DNA from 3 places in the Ensifer sp. Root423 genome. Region 2 is predicted to be linked to each of the others. Evidence: riboswitches for the same ligand, from Rfam matches in the RefSeq annotation. Region 2 holds a riboswitch; each other region holds the start of a gene.
The links. Region 2 has a riboswitch for thiamine pyrophosphate ahead of thiB (thiamine ABC transporter substrate binding subunit). Riboswitches for the same ligand answer to the same signal wherever they lie in the genome.
Positions count from the first base shown of each region.

Region 1: another riboswitch for thiamine pyrophosphate. It lies ahead of thiC (phosphomethylpyrimidine synthase ThiC); the one in region 2 lies ahead of thiB (thiamine ABC transporter substrate binding subunit).
Region 3: another riboswitch for thiamine pyrophosphate. It lies ahead of thiO (glycine oxidase ThiO); the one in region 2 lies ahead of thiB (thiamine ABC transporter substrate binding subunit).

Region 1 is NZ_LMEG01000043.1:201,183-204,454, forward strand. It holds gene thiC (phosphomethylpyrimidine synthase ThiC) at 272-2,095, opposite strand; TPP riboswitch at 2,186-2,314, opposite strand; gene ASD01_RS26250 (sigma-54-dependent transcriptional regulator) at 2,412-3,272, opposite strand, start outside.
Region 2 is NZ_LMEG01000034.1:79,595-82,866, reverse strand. It holds gene ASD01_RS23985 (thiamine diphosphokinase) at 1-397, opposite strand, end outside; gene ASD01_RS23980 (GNAT family N-acetyltransferase) at 482-967, opposite strand; TPP riboswitch at 1,103-1,221, shown strand; gene thiB (thiamine ABC transporter substrate binding subunit) at 1,273-2,301, shown strand; gene thiP (thiamine/thiamine pyrophosphate ABC transporter permease ThiP) at 2,309-3,272, shown strand, end outside.
Region 3 is NZ_LMEG01000043.1:59,087-62,358, reverse strand. It holds gene bioB (biotin synthase BioB) at 1-485, opposite strand, end outside; TPP riboswitch at 910-1,030, shown strand; gene thiO (glycine oxidase ThiO) at 1,192-2,163, shown strand; gene thiS (sulfur carrier protein ThiS) at 2,160-2,357, shown strand; gene ASD01_RS25610 (thiazole synthase) at 2,361-3,134, shown strand; gene ASD01_RS25605 (thiamine phosphate synthase) at 3,131-3,272, shown strand, end outside.

The sequences.
Region 1 (3,272 bases), on a different contig from region 2:
AGCGCAAGGTGCGGGCCTCTGGCGGCGGCCACGACATACAGATGATCGCCCTCATCGCTGAGGCGTCGCGAGAGGGACAGAGGACGTTGCATGTTTGTTGATTGAACGGGGTCGTTGGCGCGCCTCCCACCCTCCGTCATGCTCGGCTCAAGCCCAAGCATGACGGAGGAGGAGAGCCTTGGCGATCGCCGCTTCCGCTTCCGAGGCGGGAGGCGCAGCCCTGAGTGAACTGAAGGGGCCGTGACTGGCCCCTTCAACGAGTCTCTGTCGTCTACTCGGCCGCGCCAGCCGCCCCTTCCACCGGCATATAGAGGTCGCCGCCCTCGCGGTATTTCGCGGCCATTGCCTCCAGGCCTTCCTTCTGCGCTTCTGCGCGGATGTCGTGCGAGATCCGCATCGAGCAGAATTTCGGGCCGCACATGGAGCAGAAATGCGCGACCTTGTGCGCTTCCTTCGGCAGTGTCTCGTCGTGGAAGTTACGGGCCGTCTCCGGGTCGAGCGAGAGGTTGAACTGGTCCTCCCAGCGGAATTCGAAGCGCGCGCGCGATAGCGCGTCGTCGCGCACCTGGGCGGCCGGATGGCCCTTGGCGAGATCGGCGGCATGGGCGGCGATCTTGTAGGTGATGACGCCGACCTTGACGTCGTTGCGATCGGGAAGACCGAGATGCTCCTTCGGCGTGACGTAGCAGAGCATGGCGGTGCCGAACCAGCCGATCATCGCCGCGCCGATGCCCGACGTGATGTGGTCGTAGCCGGGCGCAATGTCCGTCGTCAGCGGTCCGAGTGTGTAGAACGGCGCCTCGCCGCAGACGGCGAGTTGCTTGTCCATGTTCTCCTTGATCTTGTGCATCGGCACGTGGCCGGGGCCTTCGATCATCACCTGACAATCCTTGGCCCAGGCGATCTTGGTGAGCTCGCCGAGCGTTTCGAGTTCGGCGAATTGTGCCGCGTCGTTGGCATCGGCGATCGAGCCGGGGCGCAGGCCGTCGCCGAGCGAGAAGGAGACGTCATAGGCGCGGCAGATGTCGCAGATTTCCTCGAAATGCTCGTAAAGGAAGCTCTCGCGATGGTGATGCAGACACCACTTGGCCATGATCGAGCCGCCGCGCGAAACGATGCCGGTGACGCGATCGACGGTGAGCGGGATGTAGTGCAGCCGGACGCCGGCATGGATGGTGAAATAGTCGACGCCCTGTTCAGCCTGCTCGATCAGCGTGTCGCGATAGACTTCCCAGGTGAGGTCCTCGGCAATGCCGTTGACCTTTTCCAGCGCCTGGTAAAGCGGCACGGTGCCGATCGGAACCGGTGAGTTGCGGATGATCCATTCGCGGATGTTGTGGATGTTGCGGCCGGTCGAAAGGTCCATGACGGTGTCGGCGCCCCAGCGCGTCGCCCAGACCATCTTTTCGACCTCTTCCGCCATCGACGAGGTGACGGCGGAGTTGCCGATATTGGCATTGATCTTCACCAGAAAATTACGGCCGATGATCATCGGCTCGGATTCCGGATGGTTGATGTTGGCAGGCAGGATCGCGCGGCCGCTGGCAATTTCCTGGCGCACGAATTCGGGTGTCACGTGATCGGGGATGTGGGCGCCGAAGCTCTCGCCGTCGCGGACTTTCGCACGCGCCGCGTCGCGGCCGAGATTTTCGCGGATCGCCACGAACTCCATTTCCGGCGTGATGATGCCGGCGCGGGCATAGGCAAGCTGGGTCACTGGGCGGCCGCCCGTGGCCTTCAGCGGCGCATGCTGGAACGGGAAGGTCGGTGTCAGCCTGTCGCCGCTCACAAAGCCGTTGTCCTCGGGGCGGACCACGCGTCCCTCATAGGTTTCCACATCGCCGCGGTCGACGATCCAGTTGCGGCGCAGCCGCGGCAGGCCGTCCTCGATGCGGATCTCGGCGTCGTCGGCGGTGTAGGCGCCGGAGGAATCATAGACCGTAACCGGTTGCTCGCCCGACGTCGGGTGGAGCGCAATCTCGCGCATCGGCACGCGGATATCCGGATGAAGCACGCCCGGCTTGTGGATCTTGCGGGAGGCGGGAAGCGGTCCTTGCGTGACGGTGAGGGCTGCGGGTTTGGTGGCAATATTCATGACGAGGCTCCAAGTTTGCAATTGGAGACCCAGTTCTGATGCCGGAAAGATGAAAGACGCTCCGCCAGATGCTGGACGCACGGAATCCTGGCTTCGATATCTGCACCGTCCCTACGCCAGTATGAACTGGATCAGGTTCAACGGGTCACTGCGCCACAGCCGGCAAGCCGGCCATCCAGCAGAATCTCAGCCCCTTGCGGGACCCCCCTGGTGAATGCCTAGATCATAGCCATCGATCGGCCCGGGTCGTCAAGCGTGAATTCGCCTGCCGACAAAGATGCACCTATTGCGTGTGGTGACGGATTCGGGTTTGACGCTAGCGGCCGGCCTTTTCCGGTGCGGCCCGCTCGGCGTAATCGGCACGGTTGATGCCGTGGCGCTGGAGCTTGTCGTAGAATGTCTTGCGCGGAATGCCGAGCGCCTCGATCGTCGCCTTGACGTCGCCGCGCTGAGCCCGCAACACCTCTTTCAGGATCTCCGCCTCGTAGCGTTCGAGCCGTTCCGGGAGTGCAAATCCAGGCTGTTCGGTGGGCGCAATCGGCTGTCCCAGCGGACCTTCGACACCAAGCGCCACGCGTTCTGCAAAGTGCGAGAGCTCGCGCACATTGCCCGGCCAGGCATGCGTCATCAGATGTCTCTGCACGGCCGATGTGACCACAGGCGCGTCGCGCTTGAAGCGCTCGGCCGCCCGGGTCAGGAAGTGCGAGAAGAGCAGCGGGATATCGTCTCGACGTTCGCGCAGCGGTGGGATCGACAGCGTTACGACATTCAATCTAAAGTAGAGGTCTTCCCGGAAATCGCCGCGCTGCGCCGGGTCGCCAAGATCGATTTTGGCAGCCGCGATGACGCGGATATCGACCGGACGAACCTGGTTGGTGCCAAGCGGCGTGATTTCGCGCGCTTCCAGAACGCGCAGCATCTTCACCTGAGTCGCCGGTGGCATCGCCTCGATCTCGTCGAGGAACAGCGTGCCGCCGCTCGCATGCTCGATCCGGCCGATGCGCTTCTTCAAGGCGCCGGTGAAGGCGCCCTGTTCGTGGCCGAAGAGTTCGCTTTCGATCACCGTTTCGGGCAGCGCCCCGCAATTCAGCGCCACGAAGTTGCCGTTGCGGCGTCGGCTCCAATTGTGGAGCAGCGTCGCCACCACCTCCTTGCCGCTGCCCGTCTCGCCGGCGAC
Region 2 (3,272 bases):
CGCCCGAGGTCATCAACACGGAAAGGCCACGCTCGGCAAGGGCAACAGCATGCAGCAGGTGCATGAAGGCGTGATCACTGCGGGTGCCGCCGAGTGCGCCGGCGAAAATCAGGCGGTCGGCTCCACGCGACAGCGCCGCCTCGACCGCGATCTCCCCGTCCGTCGCGGCCTTCGCCGCCGGATAGGGCTCGCGCGGGACGGAGGCGTAGTCCGCAAGAAGGGCTTCCTCGGTCGAGTCGAAATCACCGACCCAGACATCCGGCACGATGCCGAGCAATCGGGCATGGCGCATGCCGCCGTCAGCCGCAATGAAGCGACTTGCGGCCAGCTGGTGAGCCAGCCGGTCGGTCAGCGAAAGGGCGCCGCCAAGCAGAATGGTGAAGGTCGATCGAGACATGGCAAAGCCCATAGCGCAAAGGACCGCCGAAGGAAAACGAAGAAAACCGTCGAACGAGCGGTTCTCGATATTTTGGTCAGACCATCAATGCCCCTCGGGCACCGGATCGGGGAAAAGCATGCCGGCATAAATGCCGGGGGTCGAATCCGGAATTTCGACGGCGCCGGCCACCCGCTCGTAGAACTTCGCCGGCCCGACGCCGCCGATAATCGCGTAGCCATAGCCGGCCTCGCGCATCGCCGTGAGGCTTGCAAGCAGAAGCGCCTCACCGATCCCCTGCCCGCGCATGCTTTCGTCGACGCCGGTCGGACCGAAGAAGCCGAGTGCCGTTACGTCGTGGCAGGAAAAGCCGACGATCTTTCCGTCATGGACAGCGACGTGCATGCGCGTAGGGGTGGAGGAAAAGGCGGCTTCCGCCTCGCCCGCCCATCCGGCACCGAAAGTCCTTTCGATCCAGGAAACAACCAGGCGGCGCTCCGGCGCCATGGCGCGGCGAATGCTGATGCCAAGGCCAAGCTTCGACTGAGGTTCAGCCGGCAGGGCATAAAGTCGAACAAGCATATCGGGCATGACATTTCCTCCTCGCTGCCGTTGTGTAGCGCAGTTGGCGGCATACGCAAACACGAGCCATTGTGCTGGCCAAGCGTCCCCTTGCTTCGCCGTAAACATCGCTTGCCATGGGACCGAGGCAGCGGTAAATCTCTTGCCGCTCTAACGGGGTGCCTCCCGACCGCATTGCGGCCGGAGGCTGAGAGGCGTCAAAACGCCAACCCGCGGAACCTGATCCGGCTCATACCGGCGGAGGGATTAGACGCGATCGGATCGATACGCCCTTTTCCCATGCAACAACGAACTTTGGGAGAGAGGTCCTCGCCATGTCCAATTCATCGCAACTTAAATTCTTTAGCCGGCTAGCCCTTGCGACGGCCGCGAGCCTTGTTTTCTCCGGCGCCGCGACCGCCGCCGACAAGACGCTGACGGTGTACACCTATGAGAGCTTCATCACCGAATGGGGCCCGGGCGCCAAGGTCGCAGAAGCCTTCGAGAAGACCTGCGAATGCAAGGTCAACTATGTCGGCGTGGCCGACGGCGTCGAGTTGCTCACCCGCCTGAAGCTCGAAGGCGAGGCTTCCAAGGCCGACATCGTGCTTGGCCTCGACACCAACCTCGTTGCGGAAGCCAAAGCAACGGGCTTCTTCGTGCCGCACGGCGTCGAGGCAACCGGCGTCACCGTTCCCGGCAACTTCTCGGACGACACGTTCCTGCCCTATGACTACGGCCACTTCGCCGTCGTCTACGACACCGAGACGCTGAAGACGCCGCCGAAGAGCCTGAAGGAGCTGGTGGAAGGCGATCCGTCGCAGAAGATCGTCATCGAGGATCCGCGTACGTCGACGCCGGGCCTCGGCCTCCTGCTCTGGGTCAAGGCCGTCTATGGCGATGAGGCGGGTGCCGCCTGGACGAAGCTGAAGGACCGCGTTCTGACCGTCACCCCCGGCTGGTCGGAAGCCTATGGCCTCTTCACCAAGGGCGAGGCGCCGATGGTGCTGTCCTACACCACGTCGCCGGCCTACCACATGGTCGCGGAAAACACCGAGCGCTACCAGGCCGCTGCCTTCTCCGAAGGGCACTACATCCAGATCGAAGTCGCCGGCATGACCAAGAACGCCAAGGAGCCGGAACTGGCAAAGCAGTTCCTCGCCTTCATGACCGGTCCGGACTTCCAGTCGATCATCCCGACGACGAACTGGATGATGCCGGTCGCAGCGACCAAGGAGCCGCTGCCGGACGCCTTCAATAAGCTGGTCAAGCCGGAAAACACCTTCCTCCTGCCCTCGGAGGAAGTCGCCAAGAACCGCAAGGCCTGGATCGACGAATGGCTTGCCGCCATGAGCAAGAACTGAGGCCGGATTGTTCGCACTGCGCGAAAATCGCATGACAGTGGTCGCCGGGGCAGCCTGCCTCGGCGTCTTCGTCCTTTTCGTCGGTCTTGCGATCGTCGCCTTGCTGAGCCTGACGGGCGGCGCAAGCGACGATGCGCTGTTTGACGCCTACATCTGGCGCGTCACCCGCTTCACGCTGCTGCAGGCGACCCTCTCGACGTTGCTGTCGGTGCTCTTTGCCATCCCCGTCGCCCGGGCGCTGGCGCGACGGCCGCAGTTCCCCGGCCGCATCTGGCTGCTGCGCTTGATGGCGCTGCCACTCGGACTGCCGGTTCTGGTTGGCGCACTCGGGCTGATCGAGATCTGGGGGCGGCAGGGTTTCCTCAATTCCGGCCTGCGCTGGCTCGGCCTCGCGCAGCCCGTCAGCATTTACGGCCTGTTCGGCATCCTGCTTGCCCACGTCTTCTTCAACATGCCGCTTGCGGCGCGCCTGTTCCTGGCCGGGCTCGAACGCATCCCCGCCGAATACTGGCGCAGCGCCGCCAATCTCGGCATGCCGTCACGGGCACTCTTTCGCTTCATCGAATGGCCCGTCCTGCGCGGCCTCCTGCCGGGTGCCGCCGGCCTCGTCTTCATGCTCTGCGCCACCAGCTTCACCCTCGTGCTGACGCTCGGCGGCGGGCCTGCGGCCAGCACAATCGAAGTGGCGATCTACCAGGCGCTGCGTTTCGATTTCGATCCGCCGCGCGCGATCGCGCTGTCAGCCCTGCAGATCGCCATGACCGGCCTGCTGCTGCTCCTGCTTCGTCATCTGGCGACCGAGCCGGAAGAGGGCATGACCGGTGGCCGCACCGTGCGCCGTTTCGATGGCGCGTCAAGGATCGCGCGCCTGAGTGATGGCACCTGGATCACGCTTGCCTTTCTGTTTCTCGGCGCGCCGCTGGTCGCGGTTCTCATCTCCGGACTCGAAGCCGATCTGCTGAAGCTCGCCC
Region 3 (3,272 bases), on a different contig from region 2:
AGCCCGGCCTCGGCGAGCCGTGCGGACTGGTCCGGCGTCAGCATGCCCAGCGTCATGCAGGTTTCCATGCCAAGCGCCCGCACACCGCCGATCATGGCGACGATCGCGTCCATGTCGCGGTCCTTCGGGCTGCGCCAGGCGGCCCCCATGCAATAGCGCGTCGCACCGCCGTCGCGCGCCTGTCGCGCCTCGGCAAGCACACGCTCGACCTCCATCAGCTTCGATGCCTTGAGCCCGGTCGGATAGTGGGCGGACTGGCTGCAATAGCCGCAATCCTCGGCGCAGCCTCCGGTCTTGATCGAGAGCAGCCGGCTCATCTGGATGGCGTTGGGATCGAACTGCGCACGATGGACCGTGTGTGCGCGGTAGAGCAAATCGTTGAACGGCAAATTATAGATTTTTTCAGCTTCCGCTTGGGTCCAGCGGGCTTCGCCCGCGTCGCCCGGGGTAAAATTAGCGCCAGTTGATAGGGTTCCGTCCAGCATTTCGGCTCGTCCTCCAGGTCATCGCAAACGCGAAATAGATAGAATCTGATATTATCTATAATTTTATCGACGAGCAAAGTTCGCAAGCACCCAGATGGAGAGTTTCCGTTAACGAATGCCCTTCTGGTTGTATTTTTGACCGTGAGTGAATCTGGAAACCGCCGGGACGGGGCAACAATCACCAATCAATCGGTCGCAGCTCCCATTTCCGAAATCGGGCGTACCGCACCCGAGAAACAAGGGCGCGGCTGGGCTTCTCCGGTGTTTTTCGACCCGCTCCACCCGGTTGCCCCACCTCCTTTCATCACGCCGCCAAAGCTTCCGCTTTCTCGTCGCAAATTATAGATAATTTTTTCGGCATATGAGATCGCATCGCACACGAATGCTGGCTCTTGACAAAAACCGCCCCGAACGGTCAGCTTGGAGCATTCACCAGGGGTGTCCCGCCAAGGGGCTGAGATTCTGCTATGCGATTTGCGCGGCGCAGTGACCCGTTGAACCTGATCCAGTTCATACTGGCGTAGGGACGGTGCAGACATCGCTGCCGCAAACGTCGCCTTCACGCGACCATTCAACGGCAAGGCGTCCTTCCCCTTCCTTCGCTCGTGAACTGGGTCTCCACAATCGGAGCCTCGGCATGCACACCGCCAACACCATCCCGCTTCCCTCACGACGGCCCGCCCACGCCTCGCGGGAACACTGAGCCATGCGGATCCTCGTCAAAGGTGCCGGCGTCGCAGGGCTCTGTCTGGCGCATGAACTTAGCGCCCGCGGTGTCGCGGTGACGGTTGTCGAGCAAAAACCAGGCTTTGCCGGCGCGGCCTCCTGGTTTGCCGGCGGCATGCTGGCACCCTGGTGCGAACGCGAAAGCGCCGAAGAGGTGGTGCTGACGAAGGGCATCGGCGCCATTGACTGGTGGGACGACGCCCTGCCAGGCGAGGTTTCCCGAAACGGCACGCTTGTCGTCGCCCCGCCACGGGATGCGGGCGAACTCAAGCGCTTTGCCTCACGCACCTCCGGCTTCGAATGGCTCGACGCCGCCGCGATCGAACGGCTGGAACCGGCACTTGCCGGACGTTTCCGCGAGGCGCTGTTTTTTCCCGGTGAGGCGCATCTCGACCCGCGCCGGGCGCTGAGCCGGTTGCGGCAGAAGCTTGTCGATCACGGCGTCACCTTCCTCGATGAGACGAGCGACGATGGCCACCACGATCTCGTCGCCGACTGCGCCGGCGCGGCACGCATCGGCGAAACGCCGGGCCTGCGGGGCGTGCGCGGTGAAATGCTCTACCTGCAGACAAGCGACGTGGAGCTGTCGCGGCCGGTCAGGCTCATTCATCCCCGCATCCCGCTCTACATCGTGCCGCGCGGCGGCGGCCTCTTCATGTGCGGGGCGACGATGATCGAGACGGATGACGGCGGACCGATCACCGCCCGCTCCCTCATGGAACTGCTGAACGCCGCCTATGCGCTGCATCCGGCCTTCGGCGAAGCGCGCCTCTTCGAAACCGGCGCCGGCGTCCGCCCCGCCTTCGCCAACAACCTGCCGCGCGCCCTGCGCACCGGGCAGACCATCACGATCAACGGGCTTTACCGCCATGGCTTCCTGCTTTCGCCGGCCCTGGCGGCGGAAGCAGCCGACCTCGCGCTTGCGCAGGACCTGAAGGGAGATGCCGCATGAGACTGACCGTCAATGGCGAGGATCACGACCTCGCCGTCACCACCCTCGCCGAGCTTCTGGCCGCCCTTGATTTCGAAGGTGACTGGCTCGCCACCGCCGTCAACGGCGAACTGGTGCACCGGGCCGACCGTTCGGGTCATGCGCTCAGCGACAGGGACCGGATCGAAATTCTCTCGCCGATGAAAGGAGGCTGAGACATGCTGACGCTTTATGGACAGGACCTGCGCTCACGGTTGCTGCTCGGCACCGCCCGCTACCCCTCCCCCGCCGTTCTGGAAGATGCGGTGCGATCGTCAGGCACTGAGATCGTCACGGTCTCGCTCCGGCGCGAAACCGCCGGAGGCCGCCAGGGCGGCGCCTTCTTCGAACTGATCCGGGCGCTCGGCGTGCACGTGCTGCCGAACACCGCCGGCTGCCACTCGGTGTCAGAGGCGGTGCTGACGGCCAAGATGGCGCGCGAGGTCTTCGGCACCAACTGGCTGAAACTCGAAGTGATCGGCCACCACGATACGCTGCAGCCCGATGTCTTCGGGCTGGTCGAGGCGGCGCGCATCCTCTCGGCCGAAGGGTTCGAAGTCTTTCCCTACACCACGGATGATCTCGTGGTTGCCGAACGGCTCGTGGAAGCCGGCTGCAAGGTGCTGATGCCCTGGTGCGCGCCGATCGGCAGCGCCATGGGGCCGCAGAACATCCAGGCGCTCAGGGCAATGCGGGCCAACTTTCCCGATGTGCCGCTGATCGTCGATGCCGGCATCGGCCGGCCCTCGCACGCAACGACGGTGATGGAGTTCGGCTTCGATGCCGTCCTGCTCAACACCGCCGTCGCCGGCGCCGCCAAGCCCGCGCTGATGGCCGCTGCGTTCGCGGGCGCGATCGATGCCGGCCGGCAGGCCTTCGAGGCGGGCATGCTCGAACCGCGCGATTTTGCCGTCCCTTCCACCCCCGTCATCGGAAAGGCGGTGTTTGCGTGAAACTTGACCCCTTCTATCTCATCGTCGACAGCACGGATTGGATCGAGCGGCTGGTGCCGCTCGGCGTCAAGCTGGTGCAGCTACGCGTCAAGGATCGTACGGAAGCGGAGATCCGCCGCGAGATCCGCGCGGCCAAGG